DNA from 2 places in the Bacillus pfraonensis genome. Region 2 is predicted to be linked to the other one. Evidence: riboswitches for the same ligand, from Rfam matches in the RefSeq annotation. Region 2 holds a riboswitch; the other holds the start of a gene.
What was found. A riboswitch is a leader RNA that binds a small molecule or an ion and turns the genes downstream of it on or off. The one in region 2 is predicted to bind S-adenosylmethionine.

Region 1: another riboswitch for S-adenosylmethionine. It lies ahead of KFD70_RS25485 (MetQ/NlpA family ABC transporter substrate-binding protein); the one in region 2 lies ahead of KFD70_RS05235 (ECF-type riboflavin transporter substrate-binding protein).

Annotation. Positions count from the first base shown of each region.
Region 1 is NZ_JAHCDO010000039.1:14,943-21,290, forward strand. It holds gene KFD70_RS25475 (ABC-F family ATP-binding cassette domain-containing protein) at 162-1,706, shown strand; gene KFD70_RS25480 (hypothetical protein) at 1,964-2,281, opposite strand; SAM riboswitch class I at 2,488-2,604, shown strand; gene KFD70_RS25485 (MetQ/NlpA family ABC transporter substrate-binding protein) at 2,691-3,503, shown strand; gene KFD70_RS25490 (methionine ABC transporter ATP-binding protein) at 3,516-4,556, shown strand; gene KFD70_RS25495 (methionine ABC transporter permease) at 4,531-5,199, shown strand; gene KFD70_RS25500 (DnaJ family domain-containing protein) at 5,529-5,900, shown strand; gene KFD70_RS25505 (thioredoxin family protein) at 5,950-6,225, shown strand; gene KFD70_RS25510 (hypothetical protein) at 6,239-6,348, shown strand, end outside.
Region 2 is NZ_JAHCDO010000004.1:109,719-116,066, forward strand. It holds gene KFD70_RS05225 (energy-coupling factor transporter transmembrane component T family protein) at 49-876, opposite strand; gene KFD70_RS05230 (ABC transporter ATP-binding protein) at 869-2,569, opposite strand; gene KFD70_RS05235 (ECF-type riboflavin transporter substrate-binding protein) at 2,580-3,128, opposite strand; SAM riboswitch class I at 3,267-3,384, opposite strand; gene KFD70_RS05240 (aspartate/glutamate racemase family protein) at 3,540-4,220, shown strand; gene KFD70_RS05245 (ATP-binding protein) at 4,305-6,086, opposite strand.

The DNA.
Region 1 (6,348 bases), on a different contig from region 2:
CAGCAGATAAAGAGCCTTAATCCTTTTTTACGATAATTATTTGTAATGGGTAAGGTGTGTTCACCTTACCCATTTTTCATGTATACACAATTAAATAAGACCTTTATTTTGCTGTTCTCTCTATTTGGCTTGTTAGTGGTAAAGAAAAGGAGAGAGCAAAAATGAGTGTATTAACAGTAGAAAATCTTACCCATACGTATGGAGATAAAAGTATTTTATATAATGCTTGTTTTCGATTATTGCAAGGTGAGCATGTTGGACTTATAGGAAGTAATGGTGCTGGGAAATCAACGTTGCTTCGTCTGTTAGCAGGAGAGATTCTACCTGATGGGGGAACAATTGAATGGTTTCCACATGTGAAGGTCGGTTTTTTAGAGCAGCATATTGAGTTACAAGAAGGAACAACAATTGAAGAATATTTACAAAGTGCTTTTTCTCACCTGTATACGATTGAACGTGAAATGATGGATATTGCTGAAAAGATGGCCAAGGAAACGGACTTAGAGCAGCTATTAACGCAATATGGAAAATTACAAAATGTACTAGAAGGTTCAGATTTTTATCAAGTTCATACAAAAATAGAAGAAATAGCAGCTGGTTTAGGGTTGTTAGATTTAGGAATGAAAAAAGATGTTTCAAAATTAAGTGGTGGCCAGCGAACAAAATTATTACTTGGGAAGCTTCTTTTAGAGAAGCCACACATTTTATTGCTAGATGAACCAACAAATTATTTAGATGCGGTTCATATCGATTGGCTAAGGGCGTATTTACAAGCATATGAAAATGCTTATATTGTCGTTTCACATGATGAATCATTTTTAAATTGTATTACAAATGTTATTTATCATTTAGAAGGGCAAACAATAAAGCGCTATGCGGGGAATTATGAAAGATTTTTATCAAGCTACCAACTTCAGAAACAACAATTACAAGCAACTTATACAAGACAGCAAAAGGAAATTGCAAATTTAGAGAGTTTTATTCAAAAAAATAAAATTAGAAAAGCGAAGCAGGCGAAAAGTCGTGAAAAGGTATTAGAGAAAATGAAAAAGCTAGGAAAGCTTAACGATGCACCAAGGCCGCGTTTTCATTTTCAAGTTCACACTGAACCTGTGAGTCGTATATTACAAGCGGAGCAGATTCAAATTGGTTATGCAGAACCATTGTTAGTTACAGGTCTTAATTTACAAGTAAAAAGAGGCGAAAAGATTGCAATTGTTGGTCATAATGGAATTGGAAAAACAACAATGTTAAAAACATTACTAGGGCAATTAAAACCATTAAGTGGAACAGTAAGTATCGGAGAACGGGTACACCCTGCATATTTTGCTCAAGAAGAATTTGCGGAAGAAATTACGCCACTTGAGCAAGTCTGGTTAGGGCGTCCGGATATGACGCAAAAAGAAATCCGGCAATCTTTAGCAAGGTGTGGTTTAAAAGAAGAGCATATTCGGCAGCCTCTTTACTTGTTAAGTGGTGGGGAACAGACAAAGGCACGTTTATGTGAGCTTATGTTAACGCGAAGTAATGTATTAATTTTAGATGAACCAACGAATCATTTAGATGTGTATGCGAAAGAAGCGTTAGGAGAAGCTTTGCGAAATTATCAAGGAACAGTTTTACTCGTTTCTCACGAGCCTTCTTTTTATAAATCTTGGGTGACACGAGTTTGGAATCTAGAGGAAATGAATGTTACGAAAAGATAAGAGGGAAATTTATTTTGGAGCGTAACTATATAAATACGCATTGAAAGACCGAGATAAACCATTCCTTTTAGGTGGGAGAGAGCATCTGTTCATGGATAGAGGCGGTCAGTGTTTTTTTTAGCCACATGCCATGTGAAAACAGAAGGAGAAAATGAGTGGAGAAATTCTTTTTTTTCATAAACATGACTTAGAGGTCGGAAAATTAAAATGGACAAAAGCATGAGAGCAGCTACGTTTTGTAGCTGCTCTCATACTTTTTACTGATTTACTTGCAAACGTTCTTGAATGAACAACAGCAACTTAACAATGCTGTCTTCTGTATAAATATCAAATTTTTGATGATGAAATTCACCATGTTCGTGATAAAAAATAAGTTCACCTTTTCCAGCCACTTCATTTATCAGCATATGAAAACTGAGTGGTGTTGCTACAATTGAGCCGTTATCATCTCTTAACAGAATTTGACAAAGCGTTTTTTGCTGTTCAACCTCATATAAAAAATCGTAATGAAAGGATTGAGCTATTTTTTCTATTTGAGAGAGGAGTAGGGTTTGTATAGCATGTGTTTCGTGCATAAAATGTAACCTCTTTTCTTGTATGCGCTGTTATCTAGTATAGTAATAATGAGTATACTTTGTACATAATTATTGCTCGTTATTTCTAGAGAGTGTCAAAATAAGTTGAACAACAATACGCAGTATATTCAGAAAAATATTATTGACAAAATTTTTTGTAAGATTTACTATTAGTACCATAACTTTTACAAAATTTAATACGGATACTCTTATCCAGAGAGGCGGAGGGACTGGCCCTATGATGCCCGGCAACCGAGCTTATGAAGAATCATAAGCTAAGGTGCTAATTCCTGCAAAACGATTTTCGTTTTGGAAGATAAGAGAGGAGCTTATTTTGTCTATTTGACACCTCTCTTATTTGAGAGGTGTTTTTTGTTTAAGAACAGATATATATGAGGGGGAATTGTATATGAAAAAATTGTTGCTAAGTATTGTAAGTGGAACGGTATTATTATTAGGCGCATGTAGTGCGGATTCAGGTAAGGAAGCAAAAGCGCTAGATGAGAAAAAAGTTACAGTTGGTGTAACGGGGGGACCGCATGAACAAATTTTTGAGAAAGTAAAGGAAGTAGCAGCAAAAGATGGCTTACAAGTTGATTTAAAGGTATTTAATGATTATGTAGCGCCAAATGTATCGTTAGACGAAAAAGATATTGATGTAAATAGTTATCAAACGAAGTCCTATTTAGATGTATTTAAAGCAGAACGCAATATGAAATTAACAGAAGTATTTTCAACGGTAACGTTCCCAATGGGAGTATATTCGAAACACTTGAAAGATGTAACCGAGTTAAAAGACGGCGATGCGATTGCTGTGCCAAATGATCCAACAAATGAACTTCGGGCTTTAAAATTATTTGAAAAAGCAGGTGTTTTAAAAGTTGATCCAAAAGCAACAGAGAAAGCAACTGCAAAAGATGTGATTGAGAATCCCAAGAATTTAAAAATTGTTGAGTTAGAGGCGTCACAATTACCAACGCAGTTAGATGAAGTGAAAGCAGCAGCAATTAATACGAATTTTGCATTAGGTGCGAAACTAAGCCCTGCTAAGGATTCTATTTTCCGTGAAGGAAAAGATTCACCATATGTAAACTGGGTGGTTGTTCGTACAGAGAATAAGGATGATGCAATCGTAAAAAAATTGAAGAAAGCGTATCAGTCTAAAGAAGTAAAAGAGTTTATCGAGAAAAAATTCGATGGTTCTGTTTTACCGTCTTGGTAGGAGCTGACTATAATGATTGAATTGAAGAATGTATCTAAGGTGTTTACAACAAAAAAAGGTAAGGTAGAGGCTCTGAAACCAACTTCCCTTAAAGTAGAAAAAGGAGAAGTGTTTGGAATCATTGGATATAGTGGTGCAGGGAAAAGTACGTTAATCCGCTGTGTAAATCTATTAGAAAAACCAACAACAGGAAACATCATTGTAAATGAAAAAGATTTAACAACTTTATCTACAAAAGAATTAGCACAAGCAAGACAAAAAATAGGGATGATTTTTCAAGGATTTAACTTATTAAAAACAGTCAATGTTTATGAAAATATTGCATTGCCTTTACGTCTAGCTGGGATTTCAAAAACTGAGATTGAAAGAAGGGTAGAAAAATATTTACGTATTGTGGACCTTTTTGATAGAAAAGATGCATATCCAAGTGAGCTTTCTGGCGGCCAAAAACAACGTGTTGCAATTGCACGTGCACTATCTTATGAACCAGAGATTTTGCTAAGTGATGAAGCGACAAGCGCGTTGGATCCAGAAACCACGGAGTCAATCTTAGACCTGTTGCTAGAAATTAATGAGAAAATTGGGATTACGATTTTGCTAATCACACATGAAATGAATGTAATCCAGCGTATATGTGATCGCGTTGCTGTGATGGAACACGGAGCTATAGTAGAAAGCGGCACAGTGAAGGATATTTTTACAAACCCACAACATGTAACAACGAATAAATTTGTGAATAGTGCTTTGGCAGTTAAAATTCCAGAAGAAGTACAAAAAGAACTGGAAAATGCTGGTGAAACTGTAACACTTTCTTTTATAGGAATTTCCTCAGGGGATCCAGCACTTGCTGTTGCTACAAAACGATTTCAAGTATACCCCAATATTTTATCGGGTAATATTACACAACTAAAACATGAAGCGTATGGTAAGCTCGTTGTTCATATGCAAGGTGAAAAACACGAGGTACAACGGGCCTTAGCATTTTTAAAAGAACAAGGAATCATCGTAGAAGGAGGTAAAGAAGAGTATGGGAAACAAATCCTTTTTGGATGAATGGGGTAAGATGATATGGGAAGCGACGATTCAAACATTTCAAATGACATCTATTTCGTTGCTTATATCAATTATTATTGCCTTGCCACTTGGTGTAACACTTGTTTTAACAAGGCCTGGTGGTCAACTAGAGAATAAAATTGTATATCCTGTTTTGAATACAATTATTAATATCATTCGTTCTATTCCATTTATTATTCTATTATTCTTCATTCTACCGTTTACAAAGCTCATTATGGGGACCTCAATTGGTGTGAAAGGTGTGATTGTACCGCTTGTTGTATTTACAGCTCCTTATATTGCGCGTTTAATGGAGACAGCTTTACTAGAAGTGGATCGCGGTGTAATTGAGGCATATCAAGCGATGGGAGTTTCTACTGTGAAAATTATTTGGCACGTTATGGTTAGAGAAGCACGTCCATCTCTTGTGCTTGGTTTAACAATCGCAACGATTGGACTAATAGGTGCAACAGCAATGGCTGGGCTTGTAGGAGCAGGGGGACTCGGAGATTTAGCATATCGATTTGGTCATCTACGGTATGAACCAGAAGTGATGTATGCAACGGTATTTATGTTAATTATTCTTGTTCAAGGCTTACAGTCTTTAGGGAATGGGATTGCTAGAAAATTAAAGAAAGATTGATGAAATGCGGTGGCTCTATTATAAGAGGTACCGCATTTTTTATTTTTAGCGTATATAAACCAAAATAAAAAATGCCATAAACTCTTTTTTTAGGCGGGCGAGAGTAGTCGGTTAGATCCTGTTTCTGCACCATGCCAGGTTAAAACAGAAAGAGAAAATGAGTGGATTCACCTGTTCTTCTTCGGACAGTAACTTATATGTCGAAAAATCAAAATGAATTTATATAGGTATAAATAAATATGGAACCTGATTTTTTGTAAACTATATTATGGTATAATTAGAATTTTTAATGTAAAATGATGGTAAAAACATGTAAGGGAGGGAGCGGCATGGATGTTTTCTTAAGCATTGCTGAAGAAAGAATTCGTCAAGCAATTAATAATGGTGACCTTGATGACCTTCCGGGGAAAGGGAAACCACTACAATTAGAAGACATTTCAATGGTACCTCCAGACCTTAGAATGAGCTACAAAATTTTGAAAAACGCTGGTATGATTCCGGCAGAAATGGAATTACAAAAAGATATATTGAAAATAGAAGATTTAATCGCTTGTTGCTACGATGAAGTAGAACGAGTGAAACTAAAAGAGGAGTTAACGGCAAAAACTCTTCGATTTCAACAGCTAATGGAGAAGAGAAAAATAAAAGGAAATTCAGCATTTCGTATGTACCAAAATCAAGTGTTTAGTAAATTGCGCTAAGAGGGATAACATGAGAAAATTCCAAATGATGGAATGATTAGTAGCATATATTGAGGCAAAAGATTTAGTGCTGTTATTTATCAAAACTGAAAATTGTGGTGTTTGTGATGTGATGCTCCAGAAAGTAAATCACTTATTAGCGGAATATCGAACTGTAGAAAATATTGTAATTTCACTACAGGATATGCAAGAAATTTCATCCAAGTATTTAGTATTTACAGCTCCAACGGTTTTATTATTGCATCAAGGGAGAGAGATACTTCGTGAATCACGTTTTATCTCCCTAGAGAAGATAGAACGAGCATTACAATTATTTGAAGAATAAGGGAGGGGCTTAAATGGGCTTTGTGATAGCGGCATTATTGTTTTTAGTTTTAATGGGAATGATTGCAAAATCGATTAAGAAAAATAAAAGGAAAGTAAATCTTTATAAAACAGGAAATGGTGA
Region 2 (6,348 bases):
AAAGCACTCCGCGAGTGCCTAAATTTTATCTGAATAACATCGAGAAACTTACAATGGATACCAAAACCCTTTGAAAACGTTGAATTTCAAATAAATGGCAAGTGATAAAATTATAATACCAATAATGAGTCCTATATAGTCCTCTTGTTTTGCCTTTGTTGTAAAATACCATGTTCGTTTCTCTTTTTTTCCGAATCCTCGTAAATCCATCGCATTTGAAACGGTATCGATTCGCTCTAAAGATTGAATAACAAGTGGCCCAAAAATGAGTACCCGGTTTTTAATACGTTCCAAAAAATTCGCCTCTCCTCTTTCAAATGGTACACCTCTTGCTTCTTGAGCCTGTTTAATCAATTTGTATTCCGCTTGTATATTCGGTATGTAACGGAGTGCAATGTTTATTGCATAGGCAATCTTATACGGTAAACCAATTTTATATAAGCTGCTAGCAAACTCACTTGGATGTGTCGTGTATATAAAAATAAGTGTAAATGGTAATAACGTAAAATACTTTAACGAAAGCGTAAGAGCATAAAAAAGCGTTTCGAATGTAATGGTAGCGTATCCAATATGCAAGAATGCTGTACTTGTACCAGTCAACTCAGATCCATGGGTTGGTGTAATCAATAAAATCATAACCGAATTTAGCATACTAAATGTGAAAATGACACTAAATATAATGACAACTTTTTTCAAAGGGATTTTAGCAATCACTAACCCTAAACAACCAATGAAAAATAAGCATAATAAAATACGAAAATCAAAAAATATAAATGTAAGAGTCATCCAAATTATAAATAACAACAATTTAATTGCGCCGTCCATACGATGAAAATATGTATGATTATCTATATAAAATAAATCTGATTTACTCATAATCTCCCCTCCTTTTTGCCTCCATATACATTTGTACAAAAACTTCTGGAAAGGGGATTTTGCTCAATTTTGCTAATGTTGTTAACGAACTTTCCTGTAAGTTAGCTTGTTGTAATACTTGGCTATTTGCTAATACGATTGGAACTGTATCATCGGCAAGTATTTTTCCTTGATGAAGAACAACTGCACGGTCTGCATATTCTAAAGCTAGGTTCATATCATGTGTAATAAAGATAAATGATATTCCTTTTGCCGCTAATACACTTATACAAGACATAAATTGTTCATAATGAAAATAATCTTGTCCTGCTGTTGGCTCGTCTAAGATGATGAGCTTCGGATTCGTTGTTAAAACTGATGCAATGGTAAGCCTCTTTTTTTGCCCGTAGCTTAACGCTTGAATCGGCCAATTTCGAAATGGATATAACCCACAAATTTGCAACGCATCTTCCACTCGTTTATGTATTTCTGCCTTAGAAACCTTCTGTAATTTTAATGAAAAAGCAACTTCATCCCAAACAGTAGATTGTGTAATCATATGATTAGGATTTTGCATGACGTAAGATATCACTTCTCCACGTTTCCGAATAGACCATGAAGTTATATTATCATTATCAAGTACAATTTTCCCTTCCTGTGCTGTGTTCATTCCAGTTAATAAATGTGCAAATGTAGATTTGCCTGCACCATTATGACCTAATAATGCTAATATTTCTCCTCTTCGTATAGAGAGTGTTATGTCCTTTAATGTGAAATTTTTGTGGGAATATGAAAATGAGAGATTTTCTATTTGACATAAGACTTCTTTTTTACATTGTTTTTTAGAAGCAGTAGAACTCATCATCCATTGCTTTATCGTTTTATTTAACTCCTCATTATTTAAAGTTTCAATTGGATAAATTTCTTCATCTAAAATATTCATTTTTAGATTTTTTAACACTTCAATATATATAGGTTCTCTTAACCCTATACTTTGTAAAATGTTTGCTTGTAAAATCTTTTTTGGTGAATCGATTGCTACAATATTCCCTTCATCTATTAATATAATTTTATCTAAGTCTAATTTTAATATCTCTTCTATTCTATGCTCAATAATAACGATTGTTTTATTTAATTGTTGATGTACCTTTTGAATAAGTTCTACTGCTTTTAAACTACTTATTGGGTCTAGATTTGCTAATGGCTCATCAAATAGTAATATGTCAGCATCCGTCGTTAGTAGCCCAGCAAGAGAGACAGTTTGTTTTTGACCACCAGATAATTCATGTGGGCTTCGTGAGTGAAATCTATGCATCTGTACTTTCTGTAAAGAGTCCATAACAACCGCCTTCATTTCCTCCTGTTCTACGCAATCATTTTCTAACGAAAATGCAACATCTTCCCCTACAGTTAACCCAATAAACTGGGAATCTTGATCTTGCAAAATAGTTCCTACAAGCTTACTTTGCTCAAAAATACTACTTTTTCGTGGATCCTTACCACATATTGAAATGTTCCCAGTACTTGATCCCTCATATGAAAAAGGGATCAGCCCATTTATACAATGGGCCAATGTAGATTTTCCTGATCCACTTCGACCAGCAATCAATACTTTTTCACCTGGATAAATATGAAGTGTGATATTCTTTAAAGTAGGTTCTGTCACTTGTTGATATTGAAATGTAAATTGTTCAAAGGAAATAATCGGCTTCATTGTGCTATCCCTACTTTTCAATTTTTAAATGTGTATGTTTTTTATTTGCTTTCGCTAATCCAAGTGTAATTGGTAAACCAAGGATTAAGAAAACAAGGACATCTGCAATCGTTGCACCAAGTACTTGAATAATAATTTTATCTAAAGGCTCTCCCATCACGATAATATCGAAAGCGCCGGCAAATATAATTCCAATAACAATCCCAAGTAAACCTGTTACAGCAAAATATGAAATATCTCGATTACCGAATGTTCCATTTTCCACACTGAAACTTGCTCGTTTTTGTACAAGTCCCATCGTAAATCCAATAATGCCTGAGCTAAGTACCCATCCCCACCATATTCCCCATCCAGCGATAGTATCTGTCACTGTATGACCGATAAGACCAATCAAAAGTCCTGCAAATGGTCCGAAAATCGCACCAAAAATTGTTAATATGGCCAGAGCTGGTTTTATAAATGTATTTGGGGCAATTGAAAGTCCCCATAGACCTAATACCCCATATATTGCAGAACCAATTCCAATTGCTACGACTAATTTTGTAGATAATTTGTTCATATGAATTCCCCCTCATTCTAGTTAGCTTATATTAGTCCTATATGTAAAAGAAAATGGAATTATTCATCTTCACTTCCTTTCTCCCCAATAAAAAATGACCTCTTATAGAAGAGGTCATTTGCGTATGGATATATGATCCTCTTATCTTTCAAAAGACAATATGTCTTTTGTGGAATTAGCACCTTCCTATTTCTATGAATAAATAGGGGTTGCTGAGGTTTCATAGGGCCGTTCCCTCCACCTCTCTGGATAAGTATTCGTTTGTAATTTGTATTATTGCACTAACGTGAATTAATTTCAATATTATTCTCACTATTTTTATTTTTATATAAAATGACAAATAAATCATTGTATTCTTATCGGAATTATGGAATAATTAATAACAAAACAGGTTAACAGGGGGAATGAGACATGAAAGTAATTGGGTTAATTGGTGGATTAAGCTGGGAATCAACATCTCTTTATTATAAACATATTAATACACTAACTTTATCTCAGTATAATCATAATGCAAAGCTTGTTCTATATAGCATGGATTTTGGCGAAGTGACGAATTTACTACAAAATCAACAATATGAAGAAGTGCAAAACCAACTCGTTCAAGTAGCTAAAAAAGTAGAACACTCCGGTGCAGATTGTATACTTATGTGTTCAAATACAGTACACCAATTTGCGGAAGAAGTAGAAAAAGCAATCTCTATCCCACTTCTTCATATTGGCGATGTAAGCGCTGAAGAAATTGTTGAACATGATGTGAAGCGGATTGGTTTGCTTGGAACAAAACAAACAATGGAACAAGATTTTTATAAAACGAGACTAGCTAATTATGGTATTGAAACAATTATTCCCAAAGAAGATGAACGAAATTTCATTCATCATGTCATTCTCCAAGAGTTAAGTAAAGGTATTATTTTAAAGCAATCCAAAGACCGTTTCTTACAAATTGTTCAAAATCTCATTAAAAACGGGGCAGAAGGAATTTTATTAGGATGCACAGAAATACCGTTACTCATTTCACAACAAGATCTTTCTATCCCTGTATTTGATACTGCTTTTTTACATGCCAAAATTGCAGTGCAATTCGCTGGCTAATCAAGAAAAGAAGCTATCTTACAAGATAATAAGATAGCTTCTTTTCTTTGCTGCTACTCTATATGAAATGGAAATTAATCTCTATTACCAAGACCCTGTTATAGATGGCATAGCTGAATGAGAAGTACCCTGCTCACTTTGAAACATAGGTAAATAAATAGTAACGGATGTTCCTACTCCTACCTCACTCATGATACTAATTCTTCCTTGATGACTTTCAATGATTTTATAACTGAGCATGAGTCCAATGCCAGTTCCTTTTTCCTTTGTACTATAAAAAGGTTCACCAAGCCTTTTTATTCTTTCTTCAGGAATTCCTACGCCCTCATCAACTATATTAATAATAACCTCTTCACGTTCTAATTTTTTCACAGAAATAGAGATTTGCCCTCCATCTGGCATTGCTTCAATTGAGTTTTGTAAAATATTAATAAAAACTTGTTTTAATTGATTTTCACAGCAATCAATTATTAATTCTTTTGATTCTATATGGAGATTAATTTGAATATTTGTCATGATTGCCTTTGTATTAATTAATGAAACGACATTTCTTAATATCAAACAAATATTTTTCTTTTCAGTTGGAATGACATCAGTCTTTGCGATTGATAAAAACTCATGAAGGATAGATTCAATTCGCTCAATTTCTGACAGCATAAGATCGAAGTATTTATCCTGATCTTCTTGATTAATTTGAAATAGTTGAATAAATCCTTTAATCACTGTCAGTGGATTTCGAACTTCATGAGCTACCCCAGCAGCTAACTGTCCAATTGCTGCAAGTGTATCTGATTTATTCAATAACTCTTCAGTCTTTTTCCGCTCAGTAATATCTCGAACAATTATCATAATCTTATCTTGTAAAAGTGGTAAACACCTAGCTTCAAAGAAACTAATACTTCCTTTAAGCGTTAACGGATATTCAACAATAACTGTAGATTCTTTTTGCCTTACTTGGTGAATCGCTCCTCGAAATTGCTGTGCTACAGGTGATGGTAAGACTTCATAAAACTTTTTCCCCATAAACGATTCTGCAGGTACGTAAAACTTAGCTGGTGAACCAGCTTTATAATCTATAATTGTTCCATCAGCTTCGGTTAAAAAACACAAATCAGGTAATGCTTTAAAAATAAGCTCTAGCTCAGATGTTTGTTGCTTTAATTGTTCTTCAATTCCTTTTCGATGCGTAATATCAACTCCAACTGCCCAGTAACTATAACCAGGTACTGGAAAATGTTCTGAGATGTTTGACCACATGATTGTCTTTATTTCTCCATTTTTGCATGTTAAATTCATTTCCCAATCTCGAAAACTTTTTCCACGCATCGAAAATTTCTTTTGAATGTGTCTGCGATAACTTTCATCAGGATATAGCAATTCAAGTGCTTTTGGATTTTCAATGATTTCTTCTGCAGCATAACCTGTTACAAGCTCACATTCTCGGTTCCATAATATAAAATTCCCATCTTTATCAAGAGCATCAACCATAATGGGCATATTTTGCAAGATTGTATGTAACTGTTCTTCTTTTTTAGAAAGTAAATGTATGTTTTTTGTTTGATTTTGAAGTTTATTCATTGCATTATCTACAATGAGATTTGAAAGCATTTCGAAGTATTTTTGACAAGTACGGATATCTTTTTTTATTGAACAAGCAACAAATGACCCAAGATGTTGCTCATGTAAAAAAAACGGAATTTCAATCTTTATAAGTTCTATATGTTCTTCTCGATTCATACCAAATGAAAAAATACATTCCATATTTTGATCAAGAAGTTGATGTGAAATGTTTGTTAATTTATAAAATTGTTCTGCCATGGTTTCTATTGTGTTCACGTCAATGAGTTCCAATAGCCGAGCATTCATTCTCTTTCCACCTCTATATGTAAAATTAATACCATTTTTTATTCACGCTTCTTCATTATACGAATAATGTTCTCGTAGGTATATAGCAAGAGCATAATTATTCAAATAAATTTTATTTTTCAATAAAAAACATTCCCAACGTTCTATAATTCTCTTTATATCAATGTATTGAAATTTAAATATTCACAAAATATTCATAAATATATTGAAAAACATATACATTTTTTCCAATATATTCTATAAAATAAAAAGTAATAAGGCT